Regions from separate parts of the Protofrankia sp. Cj5 genome, predicted to be linked through region 3. Evidence: riboswitches for the same ligand, from Rfam matches in the RefSeq annotation. Region 3 holds a riboswitch; each other region holds the start of a gene.
The links. Region 3 has a riboswitch for cyclic di-AMP ahead of MJ777_RS03450 (C40 family peptidase). Riboswitches for the same ligand answer to the same signal wherever they lie in the genome.

Region 1: linked by a shared signal. The riboswitch ahead of MJ777_RS23055 (C40 family peptidase) and the one ahead of MJ777_RS03450 (C40 family peptidase) in region 3 are both predicted to bind cyclic di-AMP.
Region 2: linked by a shared signal. The riboswitch ahead of MJ777_RS18865 (transglycosylase family protein) and the one ahead of MJ777_RS03450 (C40 family peptidase) in region 3 are both predicted to bind cyclic di-AMP.
Region 4: linked by a shared signal. The riboswitch ahead of MJ777_RS02055 (transglycosylase family protein) and the one ahead of MJ777_RS03450 (C40 family peptidase) in region 3 are both predicted to bind cyclic di-AMP.

The regions. Positions count from the first base shown of each region.
Region 1 is NZ_CAKJTO010000029.1:30,238-35,125, forward strand. It holds gene MJ777_RS08835 (hypothetical protein) at 1-234, opposite strand, end outside; gene MJ777_RS08840 (hypothetical protein) at 611-985, opposite strand; gene MJ777_RS08845 (peptidoglycan-binding protein) at 1,429-2,262, opposite strand; gene MJ777_RS23055 (C40 family peptidase) at 2,396-3,154, opposite strand; cyclic di-AMP (ydaO/yuaA leader) riboswitch at 3,158-3,319, opposite strand; gene MJ777_RS08855 (acyl-CoA dehydrogenase family protein) at 3,517-4,722, opposite strand.
Region 2 is NZ_CAKJTO010000108.1:1,174-6,061, reverse strand. It holds gene MJ777_RS18880 (helix-turn-helix transcriptional regulator) at 1-425, opposite strand, end outside; gene MJ777_RS18875 (hypothetical protein) at 746-937, shown strand; gene MJ777_RS18870 (SDR family oxidoreductase) at 1,045-1,797, opposite strand; gene MJ777_RS18865 (transglycosylase family protein) at 2,282-2,665, opposite strand; cyclic di-AMP (ydaO/yuaA leader) riboswitch at 2,673-2,848, opposite strand; gene MJ777_RS18860 (multicopper oxidase domain-containing protein) at 3,318-4,811, opposite strand.
Region 3 is NZ_CAKJTO010000007.1:46,440-51,327, forward strand. It holds gene MJ777_RS03440 (MarR family winged helix-turn-helix transcriptional regulator) at 1-49, opposite strand, end outside; gene MJ777_RS03445 (plasmid partitioning protein) at 323-982, shown strand; gene MJ777_RS03450 (C40 family peptidase) at 1,511-2,494, opposite strand; cyclic di-AMP (ydaO/yuaA leader) riboswitch at 2,680-2,850, opposite strand; gene MJ777_RS03455 (hypothetical protein) at 3,299-3,670, opposite strand; gene corA (magnesium/cobalt transporter CorA) at 4,392-4,888, opposite strand, start outside.
Region 4 is NZ_CAKJTO010000004.1:6,236-11,123, forward strand. It holds cyclic di-AMP (ydaO/yuaA leader) riboswitch at 446-620, shown strand; partial or broken gene MJ777_RS02040 (transglycosylase family protein) at 740-913, shown strand; gene MJ777_RS02045 (hypothetical protein) at 877-1,389, opposite strand; gene MJ777_RS02050 (peptidoglycan-binding protein) at 1,394-1,594, shown strand; cyclic di-AMP (ydaO/yuaA leader) riboswitch at 1,958-2,124, shown strand; gene MJ777_RS02055 (transglycosylase family protein) at 2,130-2,861, shown strand; gene MJ777_RS02060 (DUF3151 domain-containing protein) at 3,155-3,589, shown strand; gene MJ777_RS02065 (adenosylmethionine--8-amino-7-oxononanoate transaminase) at 3,775-4,888, opposite strand, start outside.

The DNA of each region.
Region 1 (4,888 bases), on a different contig from region 3:
AACGGCTCCGCCAGTTTCCGGTATGCCTTTGAGCAGGGTGTTCAGATTTCCCAGAACGCTTCGGTCGACCTTCTCCGGCAGCTCAACGACACGGATCGCAAAGGCGGTGTCACCCGCAGCTCCCAGTGGGGCAAACGCGGATACCGGCGGCACCCCCCAACGGAGGATGAACGACCCCAGGGCAAGTGTCAGGAGCAGGCCTACGACGCTGACGGCCGCCCCGGCCGCAGGCAACAACGCCCATAATCGGGCCGGGCCTCGCCCGGCAACGCCCGTTTCACCCACTGTGCGGCAATAATGGCCTCTTCGCAGCAACTAAGCCCCCCCTGAATGTCTGCTGCTGTTTGTGACAGTACAGGCCATCATGGTGATCAGAGAAGAGCATAGGCCCCAAGCCGGCAGGCACCCCCAGCGGCGGCCCGCTGGGGTGCTCTGTGTATCCGGTCCGCACACACCGACGCTATGATCGCGGTCTGGGCGCGGTATCCGCCGCCGTCCGCGCCCGTGATGTCGCGCTGGTCCACACGTGCCACCCGAGCGGCACCGGGAGGCTATGCGCGCCCGGCAACAGGGCGCTTGTGCCCTGGCCGGGATCAGCCGTGGACTGTTCTCACTCAGAATCCGCCTGTTGCTCCGGCCCGCCGAACGCCTGCCGGGACCCGCCGAGGGGCTCGGCCTGCTCGTCGCCGGTGGCTTCGGCGCCCGGCTGCTCGGCTTCGGCGCCCGCTGGCCCGGCCTCGCCGCCGGCCTGTGCCGCCTGGCCGGTGCCCGCCGTGACACCGACCAGTTCGCGTAGGCGTGCCTCGATGTACGGCTCGGTATAGTGCGATCTGTCCGCGATCCGCCGAACGAGGTCGTTGACACTGGAGACGGCTTCGAGGTCCGCGGTGCTCACCTGGACGAACTGGTCAAGTATCTGATACCGGATCTCCCGCCAGTTCTGCCGTAGATACTGCTCAACCTGCTGCGCCTGCTGCTGCTCCATTCGATCGCCTCCACCACGAGTCGTCGTTTTTCAGCCATGAGAGGCTCCGGCAGCAGAGCGTTCGATCAGGCAGCGGCGTCCGGGTGGATGGATCGCGAGGCCGCGGAAGGATGCGCCCTGGCATTGGGCGTGGACCGACGACAACGACGCGAGGCGCCGCCCGGGCGGCGCGAGCCGGACAGTCCTGTTGCCGGAGCCTCTCAATCTACGACACCCGAACCAGGAGTCAACCGGAAATCACGAGCGCCCGGCAACAGGGGCACAGATATCCATATCCTCCGTTGCGGATTTTCTGCGGAAAACCGCGCTTTGCCGCGAACTGTATATGCCCAGCGTGATACCCATGCGCAGGGATAACGCCGGAGGCGGCGACCGGGGTGCCGGGGTGCCCGTGCGTCGCCGCCTCCCCTCTTGTCGACCGCTCAACGAGCGCTCAACGACCACTAAGCGGCGGAATGGAACAGCGCGGCGCGGGTCCGCGGACCGACAACGCCGTCGGCCACCAGCCCGTGCCGGCGCTGATAGGCCTTTACTGTTCCAGTGGTGCGCGGCCCGAAATTCCCGTCCACCGCGACCGGGTAGCCGTACCCGGCCAACCGCCGCTGAATCTGACGAACACCAGGACGCAGGCGGGAACTGTAACGAACCACCTGCGTGCGGGGAGCCGGCGCGTCCGGTCGTGCCATTGCCACACCGGGCGCGCCGGCCTGGGCAGAAGTGTTGACAGGGCCGCTGGGAACGGCCAGGTAAGCGCTTGCTCCGCTGTCACCGCCCGCGCCGACAGCGGCGGCAGCCGCCGCGCCCCGCCCGAGGTACCGGCGGTAGGAGCCGTTGGTGTACGTACTCCATGCTCCGATGCCCTGCACGTCGCATACCCGCCTGGCGGCCTGTGCGTTGACGGCTGGATCGAACAGATCCGCCCCGCCGACCCAGCTCGCATGCGCCCGCATATTGATCTGCCATAGTCCGCGGGAATCCTCGCCGCTGGAATTGTGCGCGTCCGGGTTGCCGCCGGACTCGGCCAGTGCGACCGCGACCCAGGTTCCCAGCGGTATCCCGGCGCAGCCAGCCAGCCCCGCGTTCCTGCCAGCACCGGCGATGGCAGCGTCAGAAACAATTCCTGGAGCGACAGCGCTCGTGCTGGGCGGAGCCACGGGGCTCGCGCTCGCCGGACTCGCGGTCAGCATCATGCCCGCCGTCGCGCCGATGACACCGGCGGCGGCAGCCACCGCGCCGCGGTTGCGTTCGGGCTGCTTCCGGTGGCTTTTTCCTCGCATTTTCCGGTGACTTCTTCGGTGTGTTCCGCTGGATAGTGTTCCACTGGACATGAGCAGCCAGTTCACCTCAGTATCGTTGATCGGATCAGTAACGTTGATCGGCGCGTACCCGCCTGGCGGTCCGGCCCGGTCATCACCCCAGCCGGCCGACCAGATAACTCGCGGAATAAATCTTCTGCAGTCGAACGACGGTGCCGCTGTGGGGCGCGGCCCACATCATTTCGTTCCCGGCGTAGATTCCCACATGATAGATGTTTCCGGGCTGACCGAAGAAAATGAGATCGCCGGGCTGCTTGGCATCCTGCGATATCTTCCGCGACGCCGCGTACTGGGCGTCGGTCACCCGCGGCACACTGCGGCCGAGCTGTTTGTAAATGTACTGGACAAGACCAGAGCAGTCGAAGGAGTTCGGGCCCTGCGCGCCCCACGCATACGGTTTACCCGCCTGCTTCGATGCCAGGTAGACAACCTTCTCGCCGAGGCTCCCGGCGGACAGCGACGCGCTGTCCTGCTGCGTTGACGCGCTGTTCTGGTCCTGCTGCCCCGCCAGCCCACGTGCCGGTTCCTCCGCCCCCGTGGCCCCCGTGGCGCCCGTGGCCGGACCGGGCTCCGCGGGGGCTGTCCCGGTGGCTCCCGCGGCGGTGGTGTCACCGGCCCAGGCCGGCACAGCGGCGGTGGCCTGGGGCGCATCGGTCGGGCTGTCGGCCCCGGTGTCGTTTGCCAGCGCTGGGGCTGACAAAGCGGTCAGGGCAACGGTACCGGTAGCCGCGGCGGCAACCACGGCGCGCGCGGAGCGACGGCCAAAACTGGGCTTGACCGGCTGCGCACGGTGACGACCGCGGCGGGAAATAATCGTGTCGGCCGGATCTGAGCACGCCTGATCTGCAGGCAACGATGATCCTTCCCGTACGCCTGCGAGGTTAGCTGTCGGGTTCGGGCCGGGAAGCCCGGTCGGCACGCACGGGATGTGCGGCCGGCTTCACCCCAAGGACGTCGTAGTGGCAACGACGCCCGGCGGGACCTGGGTCCCCCGCTTCTGCCCTGGCGATGGTGAGGAGGGGACACCGGGCCGAGGGCAGAACTCGGCGTCCGGCCCGGTGCTACTGAGAGCCCGGCCACGGTAGCGAACTACGCCCTGTGACCGCAAGGCCTAATTTTCCGCGAATTTCGCCGCAAGTTGGTTACCGTTCGTGTTAACCATCCGGCCAGGCAGCCCACGGACAACAACCGGAAACAGGTTGGCGCTACCAGCCGTCATGGTGCGTCTGGACGGCTGTCATGGTGCCGACGGACCACCCGGCGGGCGATCGCCCAGCGATGGGTCTCCGACGGTCCGTCATAGATGCGGAAGGGACGCACCTCGCGCAGGAAGCGCGACAACAGCACATCCCCGGAGATACCGAGAGAGCCGCAGATCTGCAGCGAGCGGTCGACGACCCGCCACACGGCCTCGGCGGTGAAGGTCTTCGCGATCGCGGTCGACTGGGCTCCGGAACGGCCCTGGTCGAGCTCCCAGCAGGCCTGCATGATCAGCCCACGGGACGCGGCGATGTCGATCTCGTTATCCGCGATCATCGCCTGAGCCATGCCCAGCTCCGCCAGCCGGGAACCGAACAGCCGCCGGTCCGCGGCCCTGGCCACGGCGATGTCCTGGGCCCGCCGGGCAATACCCAGCCAACGCATGCAGTGGGTCGTCCGGGCCGGGCCGAGGCGGACCTGGGCGTAGTCGAAGCCCTTGTCCACCTCGCCGAGCACAGCCTCGTGCGCTACCATGCAGCCGTCGAACAGCACCTCGCAATGGCCGCCGTACAGGCTTTCGTCCAGGGTCTCGATATGACGGACGATCTTCATGCCAGGGTTGCCCGCGTCGACGAGGAACATCGTCGCCCCGCCGCGCTGCCCCGGCTCGCCCGAGGTGCGGGCCATGCAGATCGCGTATCCGGCGCCGTCCGCGCCGCTGATGAACCACTTGCGGCCGTCGATCCGCCAACCGCCCGCGTCCTTCACCGCGCGTGTGGTCAGCGCGGTCGGATCCGACCCCGCTCCGGGCGCGGGCTCCGTCATCGCGAAGCAGGAACGCACCGCACCGGTTGCCAACGGCCGCAGGTAGCGCTCCTTCTGCCCGGCCGTCGCGATGACCTCGAGCAGGTGCATGTTGCCCTCGTCGGGAGCGGCGATGTTCAGCGCCAGCGGGCCGAACAGCGAGTAGCCCGCCTCCTCGAACACGGGCGCCCGGCCGCGCATGTCCAGGCCGTGCCCGCCGTACAGCGCCGGTACGTGCGGGGCGAAGATCCCCGCATCCTTGGCTGCCTGCTGGAGCCGTGCGCGCATCGCGTCGCCGCCGCGCGCGGCAACGCCCCCGAAGCGTTCCTCCTCGGGCATGACGACGGTCCGCACAAATTCGGCGGTACGCCGGGTGAGATCGTCGACCACCGGGCCGTGATCAAAATCAACGGGCACGTGCACCTCCGTCACGCCGGCTCGCGTCGCCCGCAAGGCGAGCTGTCGCGGATCCAGCTGACAATCATCGATTTTTTGCCAGCAAAGCAGGCTGGCCAGCTCGCGTACAAGGAACGGTCAACATTAAAGATCAAATCGCGGGCGTGAGTCGTCAACACTGTTGACT
Region 2 (4,888 bases), on a different contig from region 3:
GGTAGCAGCGCGACCACCCCCTTGTTCCAGGAGAGCAGATCGAGGCGCCGATTAATGATATACGCCGGGTTCGGTTCGAGCCGGCGCAGCAGCCGGTCGTAGGCAGGGGAAATCTTCAACGGGGCTGGCGAGCCGGAGAGCGGCTTCTCACCGGCAAGCTTGAACAGATGCATCGTTTCAGCCGCGGACAGGTCGAGCGCCCGTGCGATGGAATCAAGGACTTGCCGAGATGCACGCACCGGACGGCCCTGCTCCAACCAGGTGTACCATGTTGTGCTCACGCCAGCACGCTCCGCCACCTCTTCTCGGCGCAATCCTGGGGTTCTCCGGCGTCCCCGCGGCGCGATGCCCATTTGATTGGGGCTCCGACTTTCTCGACGATTCCTCAAGAATTTCCCGAGTTCCCGGTTCGCCGCTCCGCTCACAGTAGTTCCTCCCAAGGGGTCCCGCCTCAGCCAGCTGCCGCACTATCAATACCGACTTTTAGCACATGACACCAAAAAGGGTGCACTATGTCTACCTGGTGACAGGATTTCGATAGGGGCCGCCTACGGGCCGCTGCCCAGATCCGCGTGAGCGGAACTCGCGCGCTGGGCTCCCGCCTCGGGTCCTGGCGTTGGACGCGCATCAGGGAACAGCCGTCCCACAATAACGCCGCCGCTGACGAGCAACCGGTTACTGACCTGCGAAAACAGCAGCACCGCAGGTCAGGATAGGTGTCACATAGGTGCCACAGGAGAAGATCTTGTTCTTCCTTCAGGAGGAGCGACCAGGAGGAGCGACCGGCAATAGGGGCGCGGACCACGGAGCGGGGCTGGAGCGCCTGCCTCGCGAGCCGAAGGAGGACGCGCCGGAGGTGGTGGGTGGCGACCGACGAGCCGTCGGGTATCCGCGCATCGCGCGGCAATGGATGGAGAGCATGGATGGGCAGCGATGACGCGGGACGCCTGCCCCCGCCCCGCGATAACCTCGGCAATGTCGCGTCCCCTACGGCGTGTTTTCGACACGTGCCCTGGTCCCGGGCGCTCTGAGCGGCCGGGACGGCTATCTGTTCAGCAGGCTGCCAATGGCCACCCGCAGTACCTCGGGGAACAGCCGCTGGCCGATGGCCACCGGCCGCGCGATACCTGGGAAGATCCAGAAACGCCCTTTGTCGAGGCCGCGTTCGATCGCGTCGACGGCAGCGGCCGGTGTCATCATAGTGCGCTGCGAGACTGCTCGGGCCGCGGGCATGTCGTCGAGCATCGGGGTTGCCACCGCCGGTGGACAGACACAGCTCACCCGCACACCAGTCCCGCGAAGTTCATGCCGTAGCGTCTGAGCGTAAATGACCAACGCCGACTTTGTCGCACCATAGGGACCGTGTTGCGGCACCGGCAACCAGCCGAGAATCGACGAGAAAAGGACGAGCCGGCCCGATCCCCGCGCGAGATAGCCGGGTAGCGCGGCCGTCACCGCGTTGACTGTGCCCTGGTAGTTCACCGCCATGATCTTCGCGTGCACCGCGGCCGGGGTCTCAGCGATCTTGCCTGTGTACCCGATCCCGGCGGCCGTCACGAGCAGGGTGTGGTGCTGCGAGGTCACGACGTCGGCCATGGCGTCCGCATCGGTGACATCGATGGTGTGCGTCGTCACCTTTCCGGGCCCAGCGTCGTGGAGGACCTTGAGACCGGCTTCGTCCCGATCAACCGCGATAACGTCTGTGCCCTGCCGCACCAGCCGGAGGGCGAGGAGCTGTCCCATTCCGCTTCCAGCGCCGGTCACCAAGGCTCGACGGACGTCGTTCTTCGCTGTCATCGCTCATGCACCAGGTTTCTCGAGAGCCCAGCGCGCGGATCGAAAAAACCCCTGATGAGGCACCGCTCGCGCACGGTACGGTATTACGCCGCCCGCCTGAAGTCGAGTAGCCCCGCGGGGAGCCGGCGCGAACGAAAAACGGGCCCGGACAAGAAACGACGACACACCGACGGGGCCGTTTTTCCGGGTTTACCACAGACCGCCGCGGCGCGCCCGGCCCCCCAGCCGGAAGATCGATTGTGCGGGTACGCCCGGCCCGGTCCGAGAGCCGGAAGCAGGCGGCCGCTTGGGAGAGACCGGCCGTGGCCGGTCTCTCCCAAGGCTTCGCGAGAGCCTCCCGGTGAACCCGGGCCGGCCGCTCTGTCGAGATACCTGAGGCTATACCTGATATACACAGCGCTGGCGCTGGCGGATCTGACAGACGCCGTGGACGGCGCGAGGGACTCTCGCCGCGTCCTCTCCGGTCGCTAGGCCTTTCCGGTCGCTAGGCCTTTCCGGCCCAGCAGTGCTTCGACGCGTACCAGGGGCTCGTGCCCTGCTGCGCGTACAGTATCCGCGCACGCATCCACTGTTCGGACACACTGGCGTTCTGCGGCAGGCCAGAGCCACCGACAGCGTGCCACGTGCTAGGCAGGAACTGGAACAGTCCGCCGGCACCGATCGAGTTGACAACCTTCGGGTTGCCGCCGGATTCACACTGTGCAATGGCGGCCAGCACACCGTCGTTGGACGGTGCCGCACTCGCTGGCTGGGACAGCGCGACGCTGCCGCCGCCGATGGCGGCGACGAGTGCCGGTACAGCGATCAGTACCCGAGCACGCGCCTTGATTCGACTGATTCCACGAGCGCCAGAACGTACATGGGACATATTGTGTTGATGTCCTTCCCCACGCCTGCGAGGTGAGCTGTCGGATTCGGGCTGGGACTGCCCGGCCGCGCTATGCGGCTTCACCCCGAGAACGCCTGGCTTCGGCGTCCGGAAATGGTTCCCCCGTTCCTGCCACCGTATTGGTTGTCATCGGACGGGGGCAGGACTCGGCGTGCCATCCGATGCGCGCCTTCCCCTCGAAGGCACGGCGAGGACCATACGTGCCATGACCGCCCAGCAGGCAAGGCTCCGTGAAGAGGCACACAGTCCACAGCCGATGTTGCTAACCATCACGGCTGCCGGTAACGTGCGCGCACCCGCGCTTATCCATAGTTGGCCCTGGCCGGCTGGCGCAATTGTGCCGGGGCCGCCACCCAGCCAAAAAAACTGCCCCGCGCGGTAGGTGGGCAGGCGGGTCGGCTGCGTGGTTGTTCGCCGACGGTTGTTCGTCCGCCGTACGATGCCGCGGGGATCCTGCGCATCAACAGTGCCGTGTATGGTGTGGGCAATATGGCTGTCCGAACGCTGATGATCCTGGGCTCTCCGTGCGCGGGAGCCGCTTTCTGGGCGGCTGGCGGTTCTCGCCATATCGCGGTCCAGGCCTGTTGTGCGGCAGGAGCTACCGGCCTGGACCGCGATGAACGGCGCGGTTTCAGCCCATGGCACGACGGCGGCGACGGCGCACGATCCTGCGGGCGCCGATCGCCACCACGAACGCGATGATCGCGGACGCGGTGGGGACAGACGACGGGGGAACAGCTATCCCGCCTTCGCCCGCGGAGACAGCGCCCTTGGGCACCGGCATCGTTGTGGCCGACGGCCCTGGCGCGGATATAGCGGTGGCGGCAGTACCGTTGTTGGTGTCGGTGTCGGACACAACCTGATAGCGGGTCAGCATGCCGGCGGTGATGTGCTCGTTCACGTGGCAGTGGAAAAGCCAGATGCCGACGTCGTCAGGCACCATGTCGGCCACGGCCATGGTGCCGGGGAGCAGCGGAACGGTGTCCATACGCATGCCGCCCACGATCGCGTCGTTACCGTGCCAGTGCGGCGTGTGCATATCCGCCTCGCCGCCCATGCTCATCAGGTACCACCGGACGTGCGCACCCTTTTTCATAGTGATCATCGGCTCGTTGCCAAAGACGTAGCCGTTGATGGCATGCCGCATGTTGGAACGCTCGAAATCAGCATCGTTCAGCGCCGGGTACGGCGGCTTGGCAAAACGGCGGAGATTCTCCTGAAGATACGGGCTCCAATTCTCGTTGACGATCGAGAACAGCGCGAAGATCTCGCGGTCGACGTCGACGGGGCTACCGTCTGGCCGCGCCTTCCCTTTTCCGGTGACAACCATCGGGCCGGTGAGCCCGGCATAGGTGTCGGTGACCTCGTTGGTATGGGAGTGGTACATCCACATGACCGAGCTGCCGTCGTGCGGGCCCGGACCCGCTCGATCGGGCACCAGCCAGGTGTACGTGTGCGTGCCTCCGGTGGGTACGGCGTCGTCGAGCTTGTCCACCCCGGAGGTGTTGTCCGCGTACGGCGTGCCCTCGTTCGCCTTGGTGTAGAAGACGCCGTGCGGGTGCACGCTGTCAGAAATCCGGCAGGCGTTGCGGAACACGACTTTGATGGTGTCGCCGACCTCGGCGCGGATCACCGGGCCCAAAAAGCCCAGATACGCATCCTGCGGGAGGCGCGGCGCCAGACCGCTGAAGCTGGCGTCGGTGTAACCACGGTAGAGACACTTGAGGTAACTCGTCCCGATCCGGCCGGGCCCGGACTGGACGTATGTCCTTGCTATCGGGTCGAATGCCTGGCCGGTGATAGCATCGCGTCCCTCGGGGGCGTAGTTCCAGACCACCTCGTCAGCACCGATGTAATAGGTGCGCACTCGACCGGTCGGGTGGAACTCCTGGCCGGCGGCGTCGTTCCAGTAGGATGATCGTTCTCCCGTCGCGCCCGTGCCGCCGGCCGCGGTCGCGGGCCCGATCGCGGCGGGCCCGAGGGCAAGCACAAGCGCGCTCCCGACCACCGCTCTGACGCACATCCGCTGCCTGGCACGAACGGTCGTCTCCGCGGACCGTGACGACGACTGCCTCCTTACGCGTACCCGGCTGGCGGTCCGGCCGCCGATACCTGTGCGCCGCATGGCGCGCAACTTATCAATCACGGAGCGTGACAGTAACCCTCCGTGACTTCCCCTGCATAGTGAGAGTCCACAATCCG
Region 3 (4,888 bases):
GCTCGATCTTCTCCAGCGCCCGATGATCGAGTGCTTGTTCATTGTCCACCTCGGCCTCATCCCTACGCCATGTCATCCGTCCGCGGCGTCTCGGATCTCTACAGATTCTTGTGGATACACCATCGGCGCGAAGCGGGTGTCCTGGGGCCGCCGCGGCGGATCCGTGGAGCGGCCGCTGGCGCCTGGCCGCGTCCGCCCGGCTGGTCGCCGTTGGCGTCAACCCGCACAGGTGTGTGCCAGACCACGGCTGTGGTGCCCGACTCGTCCACGCCACGTGTCGAATCTGCCGAATCAACGGCTCTCGGTGTGGTTCGGTTGTCTGGTGGCGTCGAATCCGCTCAAAGCCGGGAAAGAGCTGTGGAGCAAGAACCGTCGACGGGTGCTGGTGGCCGCTGGCGTGGTCGTCGTTGCCCTCGCCTACGGGCATCACTCACCCGAGGTGAAGACCGAGCGCGCCGAGATTCCGGCGGGCTACGAGTCCGCGGGCCGGGAGCTTGCGGTCCACGCCGAGGCCAAGCCCGAGAAGCCGGTGCCGCTGCTCCTCGTCCTGCATGACGACGAGAGTGACGCGGCGACGATCGAGAAGGACAGTAAGGTGTCCGCGCTTGCTGATCAACAGAAGTTCGCTCTGGTGTATCCGGAGGCGGTGGCCAGTACCTGGCAGACCAACGGTCAGGACGCGCGGTATCTGTGGGACGTGGTCCGTTACGTCGCCAAGGAGCGATCGAACATCGATATGTCCCGGATCTACATCTGGGGTGCGGGAGAGGGCGGCCGTCTCGCGCTCACGGTGGCCTGCGGCCCGCTCGACCCCGCCCAGCAGCCACTGTTCACGGCGGTCGGGACGGTGAACACGGTCGGGCCGCTCCCCGCGTGTCCTTCACGGGTCCATGTCAAGTCAGTGGCTCTTGCGCCAGGGCGGAAATGGAACGAAGCCACGACCAGCGAGCTGTGGAAATTCTCAAAGGACATCAAGGGCTAAGCGGTCGCCGCTCCCTGATCGAACGCCCTATTGCCGGTCGCTCTAAGCGGCCACCGAAGGCCACGCGATGATGGTGTTTTCGCGTGGCCTTCGGTCTGAAGCGAGCTGGAGATCCCGGCAATTTGTGGATCAATCCTCGACCCGCCTCGTCGGCTGTCGTTGAGAGGGCTCCCGCCGGTCGGCTTGGCCGGGGGGGTGGCACGGCCGACCAGCGGGAGCCCAGGACCTCCGCCGGCCAAGCGCACTGTGGGGGGGGTTCAGTGCGAAAGGCCGGGGAAGCCCGTGTTCCGCCGGGCATTGCGAGCCGGGGGGGTTGGCTCGATCCGACCAGCGGAAGTCTTTGGAGACATCCAGTTGTGGTTTGGGACCGCCAGACCGGTGTTTATATCGACAACACCGATCTGGCGGTGAGGTTCACGCGTGACCGGAGGGGGAGGACACGCGTGAACCCGCTATATGTTTTTCAGAGGCTGACTGCGTCAGTCATATCAGTGAGATGAAGGAGTCAACGAGCGAGGCCGCTGGCCGCTAACTGACCCGGCCGACTGAGTATGACGTGGTGTAGATATCTCTGAGCGAAACGACTTCACCGGACTTTGGTGCCGCCCACATCTTGCCACCGCCGGCATAGATGCCGATGTGGTAGATGTTTCCCGGCGTACCAAAGAAGATGAGGTCGCCGACCTGCTTATTGTACTGCGACACATGGGCCGTGGCTTCGTACTGTTCTTCCGCGGTGCGGGGGAGACTGCGGCCGAGCTGTTTGAAAACATACTGAACCAGGCCGGAACAGTCGAAGGAGTAGGGGCCCTCCGCACCATACACGTAAGGCTTGCCGGCTTGCTGCGCGGCCAGATAGACAGCTCTTTCACCGAGCGATCCGACTGGCATCGTAGCATCCGCTGTATCGGAGGTGGATACCCGAAACGCGGCAGCAGCGGCCGAGCCGGCGGCCTGCGCCGGAGGCGCGGGGACCGAACTGGGCACCACCGTCATAGTACCAACGTTCGAGGAGCGAGCCGACTGCAGGGCATCCGTTCCGTCGAAGATAGCAGTGATCTGTGTGGTGGTGAGGACCTTGGCAGTGTAGCTCGCAAAGCCCTGCTCGTTAGTATACAGGTGCTTGAATGTTGCCCAGCCGTCAGGCAGCTTTACCTGAATTTTGATGAGCTGGTTTGACAGCGGCGCGTGGGTCGTCCCGTCCTCGAGGGAGAAGCCCATGTCAATGGGCTGGTCGGCCTGTACTGACACGTCCGGATTAGTGACCCTGAGCGCGACACCTGACTTGGGGTGCAGGTCAGCCTGATCGATCACATGGCTGGTGATGGACCCGGGGCCAACCGAGGTGGCCGGGTTGATAACGGACGTGCGCAGACCGGCGAGTGACGCCTGGCTTCCGAACTGAGAGCCAAGGGTGATCCGGGAACTGACCGAAGTCTCGTCCATCCCTGAGTCGGTCGGGGCGCAGCCGGCCAGCGCGACGCCTGACACCGCAACCGTGCCGGTTGTCATCGCCGCGACCGCGGCACGTGCCCGGACGCGGCCGGGGGCCGACGGCGGAGCGGGCGCGCGGTGCCTACCGCGGGCTGGACGCCCAGGTGTCTCGGCCTGAGGTCGCAGCGAGGACAGCGACGCCGTCGGCGACGAACATGGCCATATTGCCGGATCAAGCTGCACATCGGGCGCAGACAAGACTGTGATCCTTCCCGTTCGCCTGCGAGGTGAGCTGTCGGGTTCGGGCTGGGCTGCCCGGTGGGCCGTGCGACCAGCACACGACTCACTTCACCCCTAGGTCGGCACCGTGGCTCGGTGCCAACCGGTGGAGGATGGGTCCCCCGCTCCTGCCCTGGTGACGACTCGGAGGGGACACCGGGGCCGTGGGCAGGATTCGGCGTTCGGCCCGGTGTTGTCGTGACGTCGGCGCGAGACTAGTTCAAAAGGATGGTGCCAGCAAATACTAGTCCCTCACAACTACGGCGAGTACTCGCAGAAGTGACCATAGCGGTTCCTCCCATCCTCCTTGCCGATCACTCGCCGCTCTATCTTGATCTGCTGGCCACTGCGACAGGTCGCCTAGACGGAGGCTTGCCATGCCATGACCCACAGGATGCGGAAGATGACATTACGCCATAGCGGTGACGGTCCGGCGACGGGGGGGTGCTTGAGTGCCGACAGCTATATATCGCTGACATGTAGTAGCGAAAATTATCTTAATGAATAGGCTCGCTAGATTACGCACTGTGTCAGCCGTTATGGGATTTCCCGCTCCGAAATCCGCTGTGCGAGAGGATGTCCGCGGCCTGGGACGGGTCGGCGTCAGCGGCGCCGGGCGCGGGTGTCGCGGCGGGAGAGCAGGCCCGCGGTCTGCAGGACGTGCAGTTCGACCGCGAGTTCGTGAATCTCCGGGGGCAGGGAGCGGTACTGGCCGGACAGGGCCTCGACGGCCGCCTGCGCGCGGTCCGCGAGATCGTCCAGCGCCCGCTGATGGGTGCGCATCTGCGCTCGCTCGTCCTGGATCGCGCGGACCGTCTCCTCCTGCCACCGCCGGGTGCGCATCAGGCGCTCGCTGGCGTCGGCGGCCTGCCGCTCGGCATCCTCCAGCCGCCCAAGGATCTGATCGAGCTGCTCCAGTCTTGTCGCCAGCTCGGCGATAAGATCGTTACGGACCGGGTATGTCGGCTGGGTCATCGGATCGCGTCGCGGATGTCGCGGATGTCGCGGTCGACGTCACAGGTGATGGTGTGGATACGGCGGGGGGCGTCGTCATTGCCACCCACGCCCGCGTTGCGACTGAGAACGGATTGTAACCGTACGCTGCCGCTAGCCCGCGGCTGGGACGGCAGTTGACTGTGAACTCCCGCACGAAGGCCTGACACAGGCGATTACGGTAGCCGACAGCGTGGTCTCCGTGAATCCCGCTGTCGGGTGATATGTCGTTGTTCCTAGTATGAAATAGCTATCGAACGAAGCCGCGGTGCGGTCCTGCTGGGTACGGTATAGTCCTGACGGGCGGTATCCCAGCCGGGTCGGCGGGGCCGCGCCGTGGTAATTCCCATGGCCCGGCCTGTGGCACTGGTTGTGCCAGTTGTGCTGGCTCGAACGGAGGCCACCCGCGTCTGGCGGGAGCTTCGCGGCGCGGCCAGCTCGGTGGATAATTTGCCTGGTATTGTGGCGCCTTCAACACCCTGCTCAATTTTTACACACGGGACGCCACGAAACATGAGTTCGGTCGGTTTTTGGGCGTCAGCCACGCAAAAAATGATGATCGCGGCCTTCTGCTATACCGGTCAGCTCGTCGGTGTATCGGCTCCACCGGCGAGCTGACCGGACCGGCCGCGAAAGCCAGCAGCAATATTCACGAGCGTCCATCATGCTATCAGTTGATATTTGAGCGTACCACGGTACGAGGCTACAGCCAGCCATTCCGTTTGAAGGCTCGGTGCAGGGTGAAGCAGATTGCCGCCATCAAGCAGAGAGCAGCGGGATATCCCCACGGCTGCCGCAGTTCGGGCATGTGCTCGAAATTCATCCCGTAAATGGCGGCAACCGCTGTCGGAACCGCGGCGATGGCGACCCAGGCACTGATGCGGCGCATGTCCTCGTTTTGCGCGATGGCCACCTGTGTCAAGGTCGCCTGAATAATTGACGACAGCAGCTCGTCGAATCGAGCTATTCGTTCGGTGACCTGTTCGAGGTGGTCGGCCACGTCACGGAAGTATTCCTGAATGCGCGGGGCAATCCCGCCGACGTCCGGTTCGGTGAGCGCTCGCAGCGGAGCGGCGAGTGGCGTGACAGCGTGCTTGAGCTCAAGCACCTCACGTTTGAGCTGGTAAACTTTACTGGCATCGGGCGGAATCGATCGGTGAAAGACCGATCCCTCGGCGTCGTCGATGTCGATTTCAATCT
Region 4 (4,888 bases), on a different contig from region 3:
CCCAACCACACCGGTCCATGCCGCCCTGTCCTTCCCCGTCGTAGAACCTGTTTTGAATCACAGCTGTCGACGCTGTCGACCGCCCGGACAGAAGATTCAAAACAGGTTCCCCCAGAATGCATCGGACGATGTCGTGTGAACGCCCGCTATGAGTGCTGGGAACCCGAATTCGATGCGGCGCCGCGGGCTACGCAAACAACCTGTCCGGGTGCACGCGGTATTACTCGGGCCAGCTGCGGCACGGTGGCCACCCCGCCGCTGCCCGTGGTTTCCGCCGCTGGAAAGTGATGAGCGCGCGCCGGCGTGCGTTAGCAGCCGATCTCGAGATACGGCAAGAGCACCCAGCCCGATGTGCGCATAGTCACGAAGCGCATTCACGGCTTGTTCAGCCACCAGCGATGCTGGTTATGGTCTGCGCCGTGCCCGTCGATACGGCGGGGACACGTCGGGCGGCACGCCGAATCCTGCCCGCGCCCGACGAAAACCAAACTTGCGGCAGGAACGGGGGACCCACTTCCGGGCGTCGATACCAGGCGTCCTCGGGGTGAAGCCGTGAAAACGGCCGGGCAGTCCCAGCCCGAACCCGACAGCTCACCTCGCAGGCGTGGGGAAGGGCATTACCAATATGTCCCGTACAAGTTCTCGCGGCCGACATCGCGGAATTCGCCGGGCCCGGGTCCGTACCCGAGCCATGGTGCTGACCCCGGCCCTGCTCGCGGCGATCAGTGGTGGCATCGCGATGTCACAGCCGGCCAGCGCCGCCACCACGTGGGAGGGGCTTCGCCAGTGCGAGTCCGGCGGTGACTACACGGCCAACACCGGCAACGGCTATTACGGCGCATACCAGTTCTCGCTGAGCACCTGGCAGAGCCTGGGCTACACCGGACTGCCCAGCAGCGCATCCCCGAGCACCCAGGACGAGGCCGCGCTCAAGCTCGCCACCCAATCCGGCTTCGGCCAGTGGCCCGTCTGTGGCCGGGGCATGAGCGCCGGCCAACTCGGGGCTGGCGCCAGCTCGTCGGGCAGCGGCTCGTCGGGCACCGGCTCGTCGGGCACCGGCTCGTCAGGCACCGGCTCGTCAGGCACCGGCTCGTCAGGCACCGGCTCGTCAGGCACCGGCTCGTCAGGCACCAGCTCGTCAGGCACCAGCTCGTCAGGCACCAGCTCGTCATCAAACAGCACCGGCACCGGCTTGTCGGGCACCAGCTCGTCAGGCGCCAGCTCGTCGAGTCCAAGCAGCGCCAGCGCCAGCCCAGACAGCACCGGTTCGTCGGACAGCAGCTCGTGGCAGGCACGCTCATACGGCAGAAGCGGTTCCTCGCGTTGGGCATGGCGCGCGGCGAACGCGGCCACCCCGTCGACCGCTGTCGCTGTCGCTGCCGCTGCCACGCCTTTGACGACCGATCTGGTCGACCAGGTGCGACCGGACGTGCGGTCGTGGCAGCAGCAGATGAATGGTCTTGGTTACAACATCCAGATTGATGGTCAGTACGGACCGGAGTCGGCTGGTGCGGCGAGCCATCTCCAGGCTGACAAGGGCCTGACGGTGGACGGAATCTGCGGACCGCAAACCTGGACGGCCACCTTCAGCTGAGCCTGAACCGAACAGCTACCGCCTGACGGCTACGAAACTGATATAGACCCCGCGCACGACGAGTCGGGCCGGCCACACCAAGGTGACAACAAACACAACAGATAAACACTATAACGACCGGCCCGATTACTCGTCGTTACAAAAACCCAACACAAGCAACCCTCCAGCGGAGCTTTCCCAATCACCAGGTACAGTTCTCAGTTTGGCCCACATAGTTCATTCGGGGGATGTAGGCCAGATCCATGTAGTTCATCCGACACCCCGATTTGCTTCGAAAGAGCCAGGCTCGCTAGAGTCCTCCCCACTCGCCAGATCGGCGAGGCCGCGCGAACGGACGCCGAATCCCGTCCCCGTCCGCCGCGGCAGGACCTACCGCGAAGCCGCTAGGACGGGATCGGGGGAACCACATCCGGATACCGGAGACGCCGGTGTCCTTGGGGTGAAGCCGGCGACGCGCATGGGCGTCACCGGCCGGGCATGTTCCCAGCCCGAACCCGACAGCTCACCTCGTAGGCGACGGGAAGGACCGACCCACATGCCGTCTGTTGGCAGGCACCGCGCCCCGCAACAGTCGTCCACCGCCGTCAAGGTCCTGCGCACCACCGGTGCTGTCACAGCACTCGTGGGCAGTGGTCTCGCCGTCGCGGCCAGCCCAGCGAGCGCCGCGACCGCCGACGACTTCGCCAAACTCCGCCAGTGCGAGTCCGGTAACAACTATCACATCAATACCGGTAACGGTTTCTACGGCGCCTACCAGTTCGACGCCGGGACCTGGCATGGCCTTGGTTATTCCGGTCTTCCCAGCGACGCGCCACCGGCACTGCAGGACGATGCCGCCCACAAGCTCTACAACGCTCGCGGCTGGTCCCCCTGGCCGTCCTGCTCAGTCAAGATGGGCCTGACCAACAACGGCCCAGCACCGCAGACAGCGGCAGCCGTGCCCAGCACCGAGGTGGTCCAGCAGGCGGTTGCCCCAGCGCAGCCTCCGATGACCTTGGAACGCGCGAAGGCTCAACTGGCATCGTCAAACTTCGCCGGCACAACCCTTTCCACCGCGCTGGCCGGTGAAGTTCGCGCTGACGCTTACGTCTGGCAGAGCACGATGCGTGAGAAGAAGTTCATTCTGCAGGTGGACGGCCGCTTCGGCGGGGAATCCCAGGGTCTCGCGTCGCTGTACAGCTATCTGACCCGGGTCGACGACGGACAGACCGGTGTGGTCGGTAAGAACCTCTGGGACATCACCGTCACCAGCCCGTCGGCGCTGTGAGCGCGGGCACGCGTAAAAAGCTCCGGCAGTAGGGTGTCCGGTCAGACAGCGGCGTCCGGATGGATGGATCGCGAGGGCTGCGGAGGAGTGCGACGGAGGTGTTGGGCGGCGCGAGCCGGACAGTCCTGTTGCCGGGCGCTCTGAACCACGGTTTCCCGGCTGTCCGAAGACGATGTCGGCTTCGGCCCCCGATCCCGCGGCGGACCTGATGGCCCACCCCCCTCCCACCAGGTCCGCCGCGTGAAAGCTCCCCACGCGATGCGGCATGAGCGCGATCCGGCAGGATGGGCCTCATGACGACATCCCCCGAACGGCCGGATCTCCTTGGCGGTCCGCCTCCGACAAGGCTCGCTCTCGATCCGGCCGCCGCCAGGGCCCTCAGCGCCGGCGATGCCCCGGAGGCTGTCGCGGGCCGCTTCCCGGACTCAAGCCTTGCCTGGGCGATGTTGGCCGAGCGCTCCCTGGACGCGGGCGCGGCTGTCACGGGCTACGCCTACGCGCGGACCGGCTACCACCGCGGTCTGGACCAGCTGCGCCGTGCCGGTTGGCGCGGGCATGGGCCGATCCCGTGGTCCCATGAGCCCAACCAGGGCTTCCTGCGCGCGCTCGCGGCGCTGAGCCGTGCCGCCGCCGCCATCGGTGAAACCGAGGAGGCCGCCCGCTGCCGGGAGTTCCTCGCCGACAGCGATTCCGAGGCATCCGGCGCGCTGGGCTTCACAAGCGACTGAGCCGCTTGTGGATACCGGTCGCCTTGTACCCGGTTATAGCGGACTGTCCGGCTCGCGGCGTCCGGGTGGGGCATCCCGTCGTTGTCGTCGGTCGCCACCCAACACCAGGGTGACTCCCTCCGCCGCCTCGCGATGCACGCACCCCAGCCCCACTCCTTGATCCACGCCCCTATTGCCGGGCGCTCTTAACCGACCTGTGCGGCGGCGTGCAGCGCGCACGTGATCGCGTTGATGTCGGCATCGGTCGAGATGAACGGCGGCATGGTGTAAAGGAGATCCCGGAACGGCCGCAGCCAGACGCCGTTGCGCGACGCGGCCCTGGTCGCGGCCGGCACGTCCACCGGATGATCAAGTTGGACAACCCCGATCGCGCCCAGGACCCGCACATCGGCGACTCCGGGAAACGCGGCCACGGACGACAGCCCGCTCGCCAGCCGGGCCTCGATACGGGCGACCGAAGCCGCCCACCCCCCCTCCGTGAGCAGGTCCAGTGACGCGTTGGCTACCGCACAGGCGAGCGGGTTCCCCATGAAGGTCGGGCCGTGAGCCAGCACCGGCATCTCGCCCCGCGAAATCCCCCGGGCGACCTCCTCGGAGCACAAGGTGGCGGCCAGCGAGAGATAGCCGCCGGTCAGGGCCTTCCCCACACACATGATGTCGGGGCTGACACCGGCGTGTTCAACCGCGAACAGCCTCCCAGTACGCCCGAAGCCGGTGGCGATCTCATCAAGGATCAGCAACACGTTGTGGTCGCACGCCAGCTCCCGCAGTGCCCGGACGTAGCCGGGGCTGTGGAAGGTCATCCCACCGGCACCCTGGACCACGGGTTCCACGATGATCGCCGCGATCTGGTCAGCGTTGCGGGCCAGCAGGTCCGCGAAGTCCGCCAGATACCTCGGGTCGGTCGGGACATCGAAGCCGACGGGTGGCTGGTCCGCGAAGACCTGGGCCGGCAGCACCCGCCTCCAGAGCTGATGCATGCCGCCGACCGGGTCGCACACGGACATCGGATGGAATGTGTCGCCGTGATAGCCCCCGCGCCAGGTCATCAGCCGAACCTTCTCCGGACGCCCCGTCGACCGCCAGTACTGGATCGCCATCTTGGCGGCGACCTCGACGGACACGGAGCCGGAGTCCGTGAGGAACACGTGGCGCAGCGGCTCAGGCGTCATCTCCACCAGCCGGGCGGCCAGCCTGATCGCCGGCTCGTGGGTCAGGCCGCCGAACATCACGTGGCTCATCTTTGCCGCCTGGGCATGCAGGGCGGCGTCCAGAGCGGGGTGCGCATAGCCGTGGATG